DNA from 2 places in the Micromonospora sp. DT44 genome. Region 1 is predicted to be linked to the other one. Evidence: riboswitches for the same ligand, from Rfam matches in the RefSeq annotation. Region 1 holds a riboswitch; the other holds the start of a gene.

Region 1 (6,012 bases):
CAGGTGACGGACCGGTAGCCCTCGGCGCGGGGCTGGGCCTCGGCCAGCGCCGCTCGCAGCGCGAGCCGGTCGATGTCGGCGATGGCCAGCCGGCGGCGCACCTCGACCAGCGCGGAGTGCGCGCCCAGCGCGGTGGCGAACGCCGCGCCCGCCACCGGTCGGGCCGGACCGCCGGGCAGCGCGGCGACAGCCATCACGACGACCCGCTTGCGGCCGTGTTGACGCAGCAGGCGTACCCCGTACTCGTGCAGGGCCCGGCCGACGCCCCGGCGACGCAGGTCCGGACGGACCGTCAGCTCGGCGGTGGCGTTGTCGGGGTTGTCGAGCTGCGGCAGGTCGAGTTGAAGGTAACCGGCGGGCACCCCGTCCAGCCGGGCCAGCGCCCAGAGCGAACGGGTGCCGGGCATCGGGGTGTGGAATTGGGCGTCGAAGCGTTGCCGGCAGGACGGCGGGAAGTCGGGCAGATCGGCCTCGGTGGCCGCCGCTCCGATCCGGTACGCCTCGTCGACCGCGGTCCGGTCGGTGCCGTCGAACGGCGCGATCGTGATGCTCATGTGGGCGAGCCTGGCAGGAGCAAAAGCGACAGGGCCAGCGAATTTTCGCTGGCCCTGTCGAACGTGGTCGGGAGGGGCACTCGCACAACGCCTCCGGCGTTGGGTCGCAAGAACTTCAAAAGTCTTCGGCGAAATGCCCTCCCGCACGGAGCATCTTGCGCCGTCCGGTTCCTGCCGTCAAGTCCTGAGCGGCGGGTTTTCCACACTCACAGCGAAAATCCAGTCACCCGGTGGATTCAGCCGAGCAGACCGGCGTCGCGGGCGGCACGCAGGGACGGCTTGATCTGGTGGGTCGGGCCGACCTGGGCGGCCACGGCGTCGATCGTCTTCAGACCTTCGCCGGTGTTGAAGATGACCGTCTCCGCCGTGGGGTCGAGCCGGCCGGACTCGACCAGCTTGCGGAGCACCGCCGCGGTGACGCCGCCCGCCGTCTCGGCGAACACCCCGGTGGTACGGGCCAGGTCGCGGATGCCGGCGCGGATCTCGTCGTCGTCGGCGTACTCCATCCACCCGCCGGTGCGGCGCACCGCCTCCAGGGCGTAGAGGCCGGCGGCCGGGTCGCCGATGTTGAGCGACTTGGCGATGCCGGTGGGCTTGACCGGGATGATCGTGTCGGTGTCGGCGTGCAGGGCCGTCGCGATCGGGTTGCAGCCGGCCGACTGCGCCCCGAAGACCTTCCAGCCGCCTGCCGGGGCCTCGACCAGGCCGATCTCGACCAGCTCGGAGAAGGCCTTGTCAATCTTGGTGAGCAGTTCGCCGCTGGCCATCGGAATGACCACCTGGGCGGGGATGCGCCAGCCGAGCTGCTCGGCCACCTCGTACCCGAGGGTCTTGGAGCCTTCCGCGTAGTACGGCCGGACGTTCACGTTGACGAACGCCGTGTCCTCGAACTCGTCGGTCTCCACCAGCTCGCCGCAGAGCCGGTTGACGTCGTCGTACGAGCCGTCGATGGCGACCAGTTCGCCGCCGTACACGGCGGTGGTGATGACCTTGCCCTGCTCCAGGTCGCTGGGGATGAAGACGACCGAGGGCACGCCGGCCCGGGCGGCGTGCGCGGCCACCGAGTTGGCGAGGTTGCCGGTGGAGGCGCAGGCGAACCGGGCGAACCCGAGCGCCTTCGCGGCGGTCAGCGCCACCGAGACGACGCGGTCCTTGAACGAGTGGGTCGGGTTGGCGCTGTCGTCCTTGACCCAGAGCGGTGCGGTGATGCCCAGTTCGGCGGCGAGGCGGGGTGCCGCCACCAGTGGGGTCAGACCCGGGTCGAGGGTGACCCGGGTGGCCGGGTCCTGCCCGGCGGGCAGCAGCGCGGCGTACCGCCAGATGTTGTTCGGGCCGGCCTCGATCTGCTCGCGGGTGACCGTGGCGAGGGCGGCGGTGTCGTAGTCGACTTCCAGCGGGCCGAAACACTCGTAACAGGCGTGCTGGGCGGCGAGCGGGTAGCGGGCCGAACAGGCGCGGCAGACGAGGGCGCGGGCGGGGCTGGCGGAGGTGTCGATGCCGGAGGCGGCGAGCGTCGACGTCATGTCGAGGGTCCTCTCATCTTTCCCCGCATCGCACGGTGCGGCGGGGACGGAATTGGCACCTGCCCCGCGGGTCGCTCAGCGGTGAGCGCGCGGGGTGGTTGCCGGGGCGTCGTCGGGCCGTATCCCTCAGCCCCTCTGGATGAGGTATGCAGTTGTGCCGTCGAGTCTAGGCAACGTTGCCCGGCGCCTCCACCGGGCATCCCAGCCAGTGGGTCAGCGGGCCGCCACCGCCACCTGGTCGACCACCGCCACGGGATCGGTGACCGCCGTCGCCCGGGGCGGCGACGAGGGCCGGGGCCGGGTGCGCGCCGCGAGGTTCGCGGCGACCAGGGCGGCGATGGTGATCGCCGCGCCGACCAGTTCGACCCCCTCCGGCCGGTAGCCACGGGCGATCTGCACGACGAACGTGGTCACCGGGACGAGGTTCATGAACAGGGCGGCGTTGGCCGCGCCCAGCCGCTGCACGCCGGTGTTCCACGCCAGCACCGCGACGACGGCGGCGACGAGCACGGCGTACGCCAGTTGCGGGGTGACCGCCACCAGGTCGGCGGCGGCCGGCGCGTGCTGCCACCCGACGGCGTCGGCGCCGATGCTCGCGACCAGCATGGCGGCCGTGCCGGCGAGCGCGGTCAGCGTGGTGAAGCGCAGCGGTGACCAGGCGCCGAACCGGGTCGCGCCGTGGGTGTAGATGGCCCAGCCGAGCACCGCGCCGATCATCATGAGTCCGCCGAGACCGAACTGGCCGAGCCCGGCCAGGCTTCCGCGGGTGATCACCAGGCCGACGCCGAGGAGCGCCACCAGGGAGAGGGCCAGCAGGAGAGGCTTCGGCCGTACGCCGTCCCGGGCCCACCGGACCAGTTGGGTGATGATCGGGGTGGTCGCGACGAACAGGGAGATCTGCTGCGGGGCGGCGTGTTCGAGGGCCAGGTTGGTGAGCAGGTTGAAGCCGGCGAAGCCGACGACGCCCAGCACCACCACCTCGACTCCCCGACCGCCGAGGCGCAGCGCGGCAGACCCCTCGCGGAGCAGCAGGATGCCGACCAGGATGACGGCGGCGAACAGATAGCGAACGGTGGTCAGGTTGAGCGGGTCGACCCTCGCCAGCGCGGTGGCCAGGATCGGGAACATCGCGCCCCAGGCGAGCGCGGCGAGCAGCGGGTAGGCGGCGGCGCGGGATCGCATCGTCAGCTCCAATGTTCGAGTATCTTCGAACCAACGACACCGACCTTAGGGTGTTGTTCGATCGTTGTCGAACAAGGGTTAGACTGGTCACATGGAGCCGCACGAACCCGACCTGACCGCCGTACCGGTCACCGCCGTACTGGCCGCGCTCGCCGATGACGTGCGGCTGCAGATCGTCCGGGCGCTCGCCGAGGGCGGCGAGGCGGCCTGCGGCAGCTTCGACTTCGGCGTCTCGAAGGCGACCCGCAGCCACCACCTGAAGGTGCTGCGCGAGGCTGGCCTGACGCGTACCCGGGCCGCCGGCACGAGCCGCCTGGTCCGACTGCGCCGCGACGAGGTGGACAAGCTCTACCCCGGCCTCCTGGACGCGGTCCTCACTCCCCGCCCGCCGGCCTGACCCCGCTTCCCGGTAGGGGCGCGGGGGCGACCCCTCCCTCTCGGGTCCTTTGGAGCTGAATCGTCCACGGCATCACCCGATGGAACGCCACCCCGAACGCACGCGTCGCCGGAGCCGACACGCCGAGACCCCGGCGACGCGCGTTACGCATCGGTCAGGCGTTCACCGGGCTGGGCTCGGCCATCGACGGCACCTCGGCGCGCCGCTTGAAGAGCAGCGAGTCGAGCGCCCACGGGCCCGAGCCGAGCGCCGCGACCAGCAGGAACGACCAGCAGAAGAGGGCCGCCTGCTCACCGCCGTTGTACAGCGGCAGCAGGCCGTCCGGCTGGTGCACGACGAAGTAGGCGTACGCCATCGAGCCGGACGCGAGAAGCGCGGCGGGTCGGGCGAAGAGTCCGACCAGCACCAGCGCGCCGCAGATGAGCTGGATGAGGGCGGCCCACCAGCCCGGCCAGGTGCCGAGCGGTACCGCCTGGCCGGTCATCGGGTTGCCGCCGAACAACCCGAAGACCGACGAGAGGCCGTGCAGCGTGAACAGCAGGCCGATCACGATGCGGAACAGGGACAGGGTCGGCCCGCCGAGCCGAGAGACGTTCATGGAGACCTCCATCGAAGGGGACAGATCTCTTCCATGGTGAGGCCTCAAGGCATCGATGTTAATAAGTTCCTTGCCAGTGGGAAAATCCCCGGCGGTAGAACCTGAAGCGTGCGGGGCCCAGGCTGTGATTTGCCCTTTTTTGACGGCCCGCCCCAGTGTCCGTCGCCGATGCCGGGAGCGCTCCCGAGCCCTCAACGTACCGGTTGGCGTGATGCCCGTACACCCTGTCGAGCTGCCCCGGAAATGGGGCACGACTGCCACCGATGCGGCGAACTGGTCGCTGCGCCGCCTCGGGCTGCCGCTATCCGGCGACCAAGGCGCCCCAGCTAGGCATACCCATTGATCACTTTGAGCGACAACCTCCGGGCCACCTGCGGCCCGGTCCACCCGTCACGACTTGCCGGAATCCAGCTCCTTGACGAACACTCCGCGCCCCGGTGCGCCGACAACGACGCCCCGGTCACGCAGGAGCGCGACGGCACGCGCTGCGGTCGAGAACGACACCGAGTAGAGGTCGGCGAGCTGCGTGTAGGACGGCAGCTTGGCACCCGGCTCATACTCGCCGGCTTTGATACGAGCGGCGATATCCGCAGCGATGTCGACGTAGCTGAGTGGGATCGCGGGCATGGGCGGTCCTCCCGGGTTGGCAATCCCATCTGATCACGACACGCGATCCACCCTCAAGAACATGGTTAACCTATGTCACTAGGTGAATTAGCGTGAGGACGAGCCTCCCGGGTTGGCACCAGGGCTGGTTCATCACTCCGGGAAGCCCCGGACCCACGCCGGGGCAGCGCACCGGGCGGCTCGGATGTCCCCCATCCGAGCTGGTTGTCGCGCTGCTCCGGCACCCACCAATCCGAGAGGAGGCCCCGTGACCGTGACCGAGGCAAGCGCCGCCTGGGAGGTCGAGCAGGTGGCCGGCGAGCTGCGCGAGACGTACCTCGCGGTGGCCGCCGCGACCGTCCTGTTGGAGCGGACCAGCGCCGGCTGCGCCCATCCGGCGACCCGGCACGCGCGGCGTCGCGGAGACGACGCGCTCGACCTGGCCGCTGACGCGGAACGGCAGCTCAGCGACGGTGCGAGCCGGCTACGCACAACGGCCGGCCAGCCCAGCATCGGCGACCTGGTCGAGGTGCTGGACACCGCCCGTGACCAGTTCGGTGCCGCCGCCGCGCGGGTCGGTGAGCTTCCGGCGCGGATCACCGCAGCGCGGCAGCAGCTCGCCGACGCAGGCCAGCCCGACCTGGCCGCCGAGGCGGCGAGCGGGCAGTGGTCCCGGGCCGCCGAACAGCTCGACCTGATGGCCGAGAGCCTCACCGCGGCCGTGGAGGCGCTCACGTCGTACACCGAAGGGTTGTCCGGAGCGACCACCTGACGCCGGGCCCACGACCGGCGCCACCCGAGCCAGGGAGGGATCATGACAGAGTACGACGTACCACCCCGCTGGATCGTGCACCTACCGACCACCCTGACCAGCGTCGACGGCGCGCGGGCGCTGGCCGAGGCGCTGCGTGACTCGCTCGGGCACGTCACCGCGATCGACTTCGGTGAGACGACGCTCAGCGAGGAGGACCGCCAGTTCGTGCGTACCCGCGTCTGGTGCGACCACCGGCTGCCCAGCGGTGCCCGCTGCGCCCTGCTGATCGACCACCCCGGCGGTTTTTGTGGGCCGGGATGACGACCGACCACCCGCGCTGCTCATCTGACGGACAACGGGTGCGCGATTCGCAACTGCTCCCTCACGCGGTGGTCGAT
Region 2 (6,012 bases), on a different contig from region 1:
TTCGATCGCGATGCTCGTACGCCTGCTCAGCTACTGGCCGGGCAAGCTGTTCGTGCTGGTGCTGCTGGGCTTCGCGGCCACCGACTTCATCATCACCATCACCCTGTCCGCGGCCGACGCGACCGCCCACCTCGACGAGAACCCGTTCCTGCCCAGCGGCCTCAAGGGTCACGAGGTGGTCGTCACGCTGCTGCTGGTGGCGCTGCTCGGCGCGGTGTTCCTCAAGGGGTTCGGCGAGGCCATCGGGATCGCCGTCGTCCTGGTGGCGGTCTACCTGACGCTGAACGCGGTGGTGATCGCCGACGCGCTGTGGCGGGTGGTGAGCCACCCGAGTGCGGTCGGGGACTGGACGAACGCCCTGACCACCGGACACGGGGATCCCCTGCTGGTGGTCGGGCTGTCCCTGCTCGTGTTCCCGAAGCTGGCGCTGGGCCTGTCCGGTTTCGAGACCGGGGTGGCGGTGATGCCGCACATCCGAGGAGACCGCCAGGACTCGGAGGACCGGCCGTTGGGCCGCATCCGGGGCGCGCGGCGGCTGCTCACCACCGCCGCCGCGACGATGAGCGTCTTCCTGATCACCAGCAGCGTGACCACCACCGTGCTGATCCCGCCCGAGGCCTTCCGGCCGGGCGGGGCCGCCAACGGGCGGGCGCTGGCCTACCTGGCCCACCAGCATCTCGGCGGGGTGTTCGGCACCGTCTACGACCTCTCCACCATCGCGATCCTCTGGTTCGCGGGGGCGTCCGCGATGGCCGGGCTGCTCAACCTCGTACCCCGGTATCTGCCCCGCTACGGCATGGCGCCGACGTGGGCCCGCGCGGTCCGACCGCTGGTCCTGGTGTTCACCGGCGTGGCGTTCCTGATCACGATCATTTTCTCCGCCAGCGTCGACGCGCAGGGCGGCGCGTACGCCACCGGGGTTCTGGTGTTGATCACCTCGGCGGCGACGGCCGTGACGCTCGCGGCGCGGCGGCGGCGTCAGCGCGGTCGCACGGTCGCGTTCGGGATCATCGCGGTGGTGTTCGTCTACACCACCGTGGCGAACGTGGTGCAGCGTCCGGACGGCGTGAAGATCGCCGCCTGTTTCATCGGCGCGATGATCCTGGTGTCGGCGCTCTCGCGGGTGATGCGGGCGTTCGAGCTGCGGGTCGACCACGTGGAACTCGACGAGGTGGCGACCGGGATGGTCGACGAGCGCGCCGGACGCCGGATCCGCCTGATCGCGCACGAGCCGGAGCGCCGCGACCTGGCGGAGTACCGCGACAAGCTGGCCCAGACCATGGCGGACAACGACTTCCCCGACGACAGTGACGTGGTCTTCGTCGAGGTCACGGTCACCGATCCGTCGGACTTCGAGACCGGGTTGCTGGTACGCGGCAGCGTGGCGCACGACCGTTTCCCGGTGCTCAGCCTGGCCAGCTCCTCGGTGCCCAACGCGCTGGCCGCGCTGCTGCTGGAGATCCGCGACCGCAGCACGCGCCGCCCCCACATCTACTTCGAGTGGACCGAGGGCGGCCCGGCCCGCAACGTGCTGCGTTACCTGGCGTTCGGGCAGGGCGAGATCGCCTCGGTGACCCGGGAGATCCTGCGCCGTCAGGAGCCGGACCAGACACGCCGACCCCACGTGCACGCCGGTTGACCGGCTCGCCGAGCGCGGGTCGCGGCCGGTGAGCGTGGTCATATCGGCTGGACGACCGACCGGTGGCTGCTGCTAGCCTCGGCGCAGGTCATGAGTGCCAGCGCGAAGCCCCGGCTCGCTGGCCGGCAACCCTCCTCCGCGGTGGGGTGCCCCGGGTGAGGACCAGGCACCGGCGGGACGTCGGTGCAAGCGTGGCCTGGCACCCAGGTCAGCACCAAGACCCGGGAGACCGTATGCACATCCTCAGCCCCACACCACCGGCCAGCCGGCGTACGCCGGCCCTGACCCGGCGCCTCCACGTGGACCTGATGCGAATGCGCAGCGCGGCGTGTACCGCCGCCTAAAGCGCTAACCCGCCCCACCCGCTCCACCCCCCGCCCCACCCTCCCCGCCCTACCCTCCCGACCCTTCTTCGCGTCGATCATGAAGTTGTTGCCCGCCCGACCGGCGTGTCGCGGCAACAACTTCATGATCGACGGGGTCGACGTATCCCTTTGGAGTTCGTTATGCGTATTTTCTCTCGTTTTGTTGTTGTTGGGGTTTCGTTGTTGACCGTTGGTTTGCTGGGTGCCTGCTCTGACGGGGGTGACTCTTCGGGGGGTGACGGCGGGAACCCGTACGATCTGGCGCAGCCGGGCGTGCTGCGGGCCGGCACGCTGACCGACGCCCCGCCCAACGTGTACCTCAAGGACGGCAAGTTCACCGGCTTCGACAACGACCTGCTGACCGCCGTGGCCGGCAAGCTCGGCCTGAAGGTGGAGTTCGTCGGCACCGACTTCTCCGCGCTGCTGTCCCAGGTCAACAACCACAAGTTCGACGTCGGCAGCTCCTCGATCACCATCACCGAGGCGCGCAAGAAGACCGTCGACTTCGGCAACGGGTACGACTTCGGCTACTTCGGGCTGGACGTGCCGGCCGGCTCGCCGATCAAGGGATTCGACCAGCTCACGGGCAAGCGCGTCGTGGTGGTTCAGGGCACCGTCCAGGACGACTACGCCACCGGCAAGCAGCTCGACCCGGTCCGCGTGCCGGACTACAACGGTGCGATCAACCAGCTCAAGGCGGGCACGGCCGACGCCTGGATCGCACCGGCCGAGATCGGCGAGAAGTCCGCCGCCGACAGCAACGGCAAGATCTCCGTGGCGGCCAAGCAGCTCAGCCCGGCACCGACCGCGTACGCCGTCGCCAAGGGCAGCGACAAGCTGCGCGAGGCGCTGAACAAGGCCCTCGACGAGGTCATCGCCGACGGCACCTGGAGCCGGTTGCAGGCGCAGTACTACCCGGGCCGGCCGATCCCGGCGGACTTCAAGCCGGGCAGCGGCACGGTCGCGGCGCCGTCGGCGTCCGCGTCGGCCGCGTCCTGACCTGGTGACGAGCGAGCAGGGCGGTAGGAGAGGCGAACGATGGATCCGTTGAGCACCCTCTGGGAAACGTTCTTCGACATCGACGCGATGCGCGAGGCGTTGCCCGAGATGCTGACCGTCGGGCTGCCCAACACGCTGATCCTGGCGGTCTCCGCCGCCCTGCTCGGCACGGTGTTCGGTCTGCTGCTGGCCGTGGCCGGCATCTCCCGCAGTCGGTGGCTACGCTGGCCGGCGCGTGTCTACACGGACGTGTTCCGAGGGCTGCCGGCCGCGGCGACGATCCTGCTGATCGGCGTCGGGTTGGCACCGCTGGGCATGCGGGTGTGGGGGCCGGACCCGTACCCGCTGGGCATCCTCGCGCTGTCGCTGATCGCCGCCGCGTACATCGGGGAGATCTTCCGCTCCGGCATCCAGTCGGTGGAGGCGGCCCAACTGGAGGGCGCCCGGGCGCTCGGCTTCTCCTGGACCGACGCGATGCGACTGGTGATCATCCCGCAGGGCATCCGGCGGGTGCTGCCCGCCTGGGTCAACCAGCTCATCGCGCTGATCAAGGACTCCAGTCTGGTGTACTTCCTCGGCCTGGTGGCGAGCCAGCGCGAGCTGTTCCGGATCGGGCAGGACTACGCGGCCACCACCGGGAACGAATCCGCGCTGCTGCTGGCGGGTCTGTTCTACCTGGCGTTGACCGTCCCGCTGACCCACCTCGTCAACTGGATCGACCGGCGGCTGCGCGACGGCCGGACCACCGCGGCGCCGGACGACGACGATGAGCCCACGCTGGCCCCGACCACGGAAGGAGATCGGCGATGACCACCGCCACGACCACCTCGGTCAGCCTGCGGGCACAGAACATCCACCTCGCCTTCGGATCCAACCGCGTGCTGCGCGGCGTCGACCTGAGCGTGCCGAGCGGCGCGACGGCCTGCGTGATCGGACCGTCCGGGTCGGGCAAGTCCACTCTGCTGCGTACGCTCAACCGCCTCATCGAGCCTGATCGCGGCGACGTGCTGCTGGACGACCGCAGCGTGCTGCGGGACGACCCGGACGCGCTACGCCAGCGGGTCGGCATGGTGTTCCAGCAGTTCAACCTGTTCCCGCACATGAGCGTGCTGCGCAACATCACGCTGGCGCTGCGCCGCCTGCGCAAGCTCGGCCAGGACGAGGCGGTCCAGGTCGCCCGCGCGCAGTTGGAGCTGGTGGGGCTCGCCGGCAAGGCCGACGCCCGGCCCGCCCAGCTCTCCGGGGGGCAGCAGCAGCGGGTGGCGATCGCCCGGGCGCTGGCGCTGCGGCCCGAGGTGATGCTCTTCGACGAGGCCACCTCGGCGCTCGACCCGGAGCTGGTCAAGGGGGTGCTCGGGGTGATGGCCGACCTGTCCGCCGCCGGGATGACCATGGTGGTGGTCACCCACGAGATGGGCTTCGCACGCCAGGTCGCCGACACCGTCGCCTTCATGGACCGGGGTGTGGTGCTGGAGGCCGGTCCGCCGGAGCGGATCTTCGAGGGGGCCGAGCATCCCCGGCTGCGTCGCTTCCTCGCCCAGGTGCTCTGAGGGCGTGGTGTCAGCCGGCCTGCAGGCGTAGGTGCGTGGCGAACGCCTTCAGGTCGCCGAGCAGTTCCAGGATGGCGTTGCGGTAGGCGACCGACGCCCACAGGTGCAGCTCCTCGTCGTCCAGCCCGCCGAACGCGAGCGACAGCGCCTTGCGGCGACGCCGGTCGAGCACCTTGTGCGGGCGCGCGAGCAGGTCACCCTCGCGCCGCAACGCCTGAAGGTAGGCGGCCACCGCCTCCTGGTAGTGCCGCCCGGCGACCCGTTCCAGCAGGGTGAACTCGAAGACGTTCAACGCCGCCTCGGAATCCCAGTACGCGCTGTCGCGCACCGGCGCGCTCGCCACGTGCCGACCCATGGCGTGCCGGGCCTCGTAGAGCAGCAGCACACCCCGCCCGGTGGTGCTCAGCGGCCGGCGCGGCGTCGGCAGCCGCAGCGTCCGCACCGGCGCGGCGGCGGTCAGGTCCACCGCACCGGCGTACGTCGGCATGCGCTGCGTCGTCGACGCCGGCTCGGGCAGCAGGCAGGCCAGCTCCTGGTACGGCACCGGGCCGCCGCCGGAGGGCAGGGCGCGTACGGTCGCCTCGTGCAGCTCGCCGAGCGGCCGGTCGTCCGGGGGGCGCCCCGGCGCCACGGTGAGCACGAGGCCGTTGGCGCCGGGCACGGGCACGCCCAGCACGCAGGAGTTACGCAGGAACGCCCAGGTCGCCGCCGCTTCGCGGATGCCACTCGCCACGGCCTGCGCGTCCGCGCGCCAGTCCTGGGCGATCCGTAACCGCCGCGCCAGGTCGGCGGTGGCCGCGCCGTCATGCGGATACAGCTCCCGTACGGCCCGGGGCAGCGAACCCGGGGGCAGCGCCAACGGGTCTCCGGTGGGCGCGGGAACGGCGTGCCTCGGGCAGTCGGCGTCGGAGTGCGGGTCACCGTCGACCGCGTGGCAGTCGCCCAGCCAGCTCGCCCGGGGTGCCCCCGCCGGACGGGCGAACGCCAGGTGGGGCAACCGGCCGGTACGCAGGACCGTCTCGTACTGCGGCCGGGCGCGACCGGCCCGCAGCCCGTCCAGTGGCAGCACGGGGGCGAGGGTCACCACGGCGGCGAGGACGACGCAGTGCGGGCAGGCGTCGCGGACGCGGTAGCGGCGGAGGTGGTCGACGCCGGGCTGTTCCCACTGGACGCCGACGACGGCCCCTTCCTGCGCCATCAGGTAGAGGAACTGGGTGGCGACACGCTCGCGGGTCACCGCGGCCAGCTCGTCGAGGAACTGCCGTTCGGTGACCACCCGCGGCTCGGCCGCGCTCGCTCCGGTGGTCATGGGCCCCCTCACCGGCCGAGCACATCGACAGACGCCGAACCGGCCTTCACCGTACCCGCCGGCGACCTGCCCGAATGCCCCGCACCTGGCCGAACCCATGTCACCAATCCGTCACGGGGTAACGCCGCTGGTCACTCGCTCGGGCCGCGG

Evidence for each region. A riboswitch is a leader RNA that binds a small molecule or an ion and turns the genes downstream of it on or off. The one in region 1 is predicted to bind S-adenosylmethionine.
Region 2: it holds a riboswitch for S-adenosylmethionine, as region 1 does, so the genes downstream of both, ACLQ25_RS00685 (ABC transporter substrate-binding protein) here and thrC (threonine synthase) in region 1, are expected to answer to the same signal.

The regions. Positions count from the first base shown of each region.
Region 1 covers NZ_JBNCKS010000013.1:13,678-19,689, reverse strand. The annotation lists gene ACLQ25_RS09985 (GNAT family N-acetyltransferase) at 1-554, opposite strand, end outside; gene thrC (threonine synthase) at 791-2,077, opposite strand; SAM riboswitch class I at 2,088-2,223, opposite strand; gene ACLQ25_RS09975 (DMT family transporter) at 2,291-3,259, opposite strand; gene ACLQ25_RS09970 (ArsR/SmtB family transcription factor) at 3,351-3,656, shown strand; gene ACLQ25_RS09965 (DoxX family protein) at 3,811-4,254, opposite strand; gene ACLQ25_RS09960 (winged helix-turn-helix domain-containing protein) at 4,645-4,881, opposite strand; gene ACLQ25_RS09955 (hypothetical protein) at 5,129-5,632, shown strand; gene ACLQ25_RS09950 (hypothetical protein) at 5,675-5,935, shown strand.
Region 2 covers NZ_JBNCKS010000001.1:150,262-156,273, reverse strand. The annotation lists gene ACLQ25_RS00690 (amino acid transporter) at 1-1,639, shown strand, start outside; SAM riboswitch class IV at 1,726-1,837, shown strand; gene ACLQ25_RS00685 (ABC transporter substrate-binding protein) at 2,278-3,003, shown strand; gene ACLQ25_RS00680 (amino acid ABC transporter permease) at 3,043-3,813, shown strand; gene ACLQ25_RS00675 (amino acid ABC transporter ATP-binding protein) at 3,810-4,553, shown strand; gene ACLQ25_RS00670 (hypothetical protein) at 4,564-5,862, opposite strand; gene ACLQ25_RS00665 (Na+/H+ antiporter) at 5,994-6,012, opposite strand, start outside.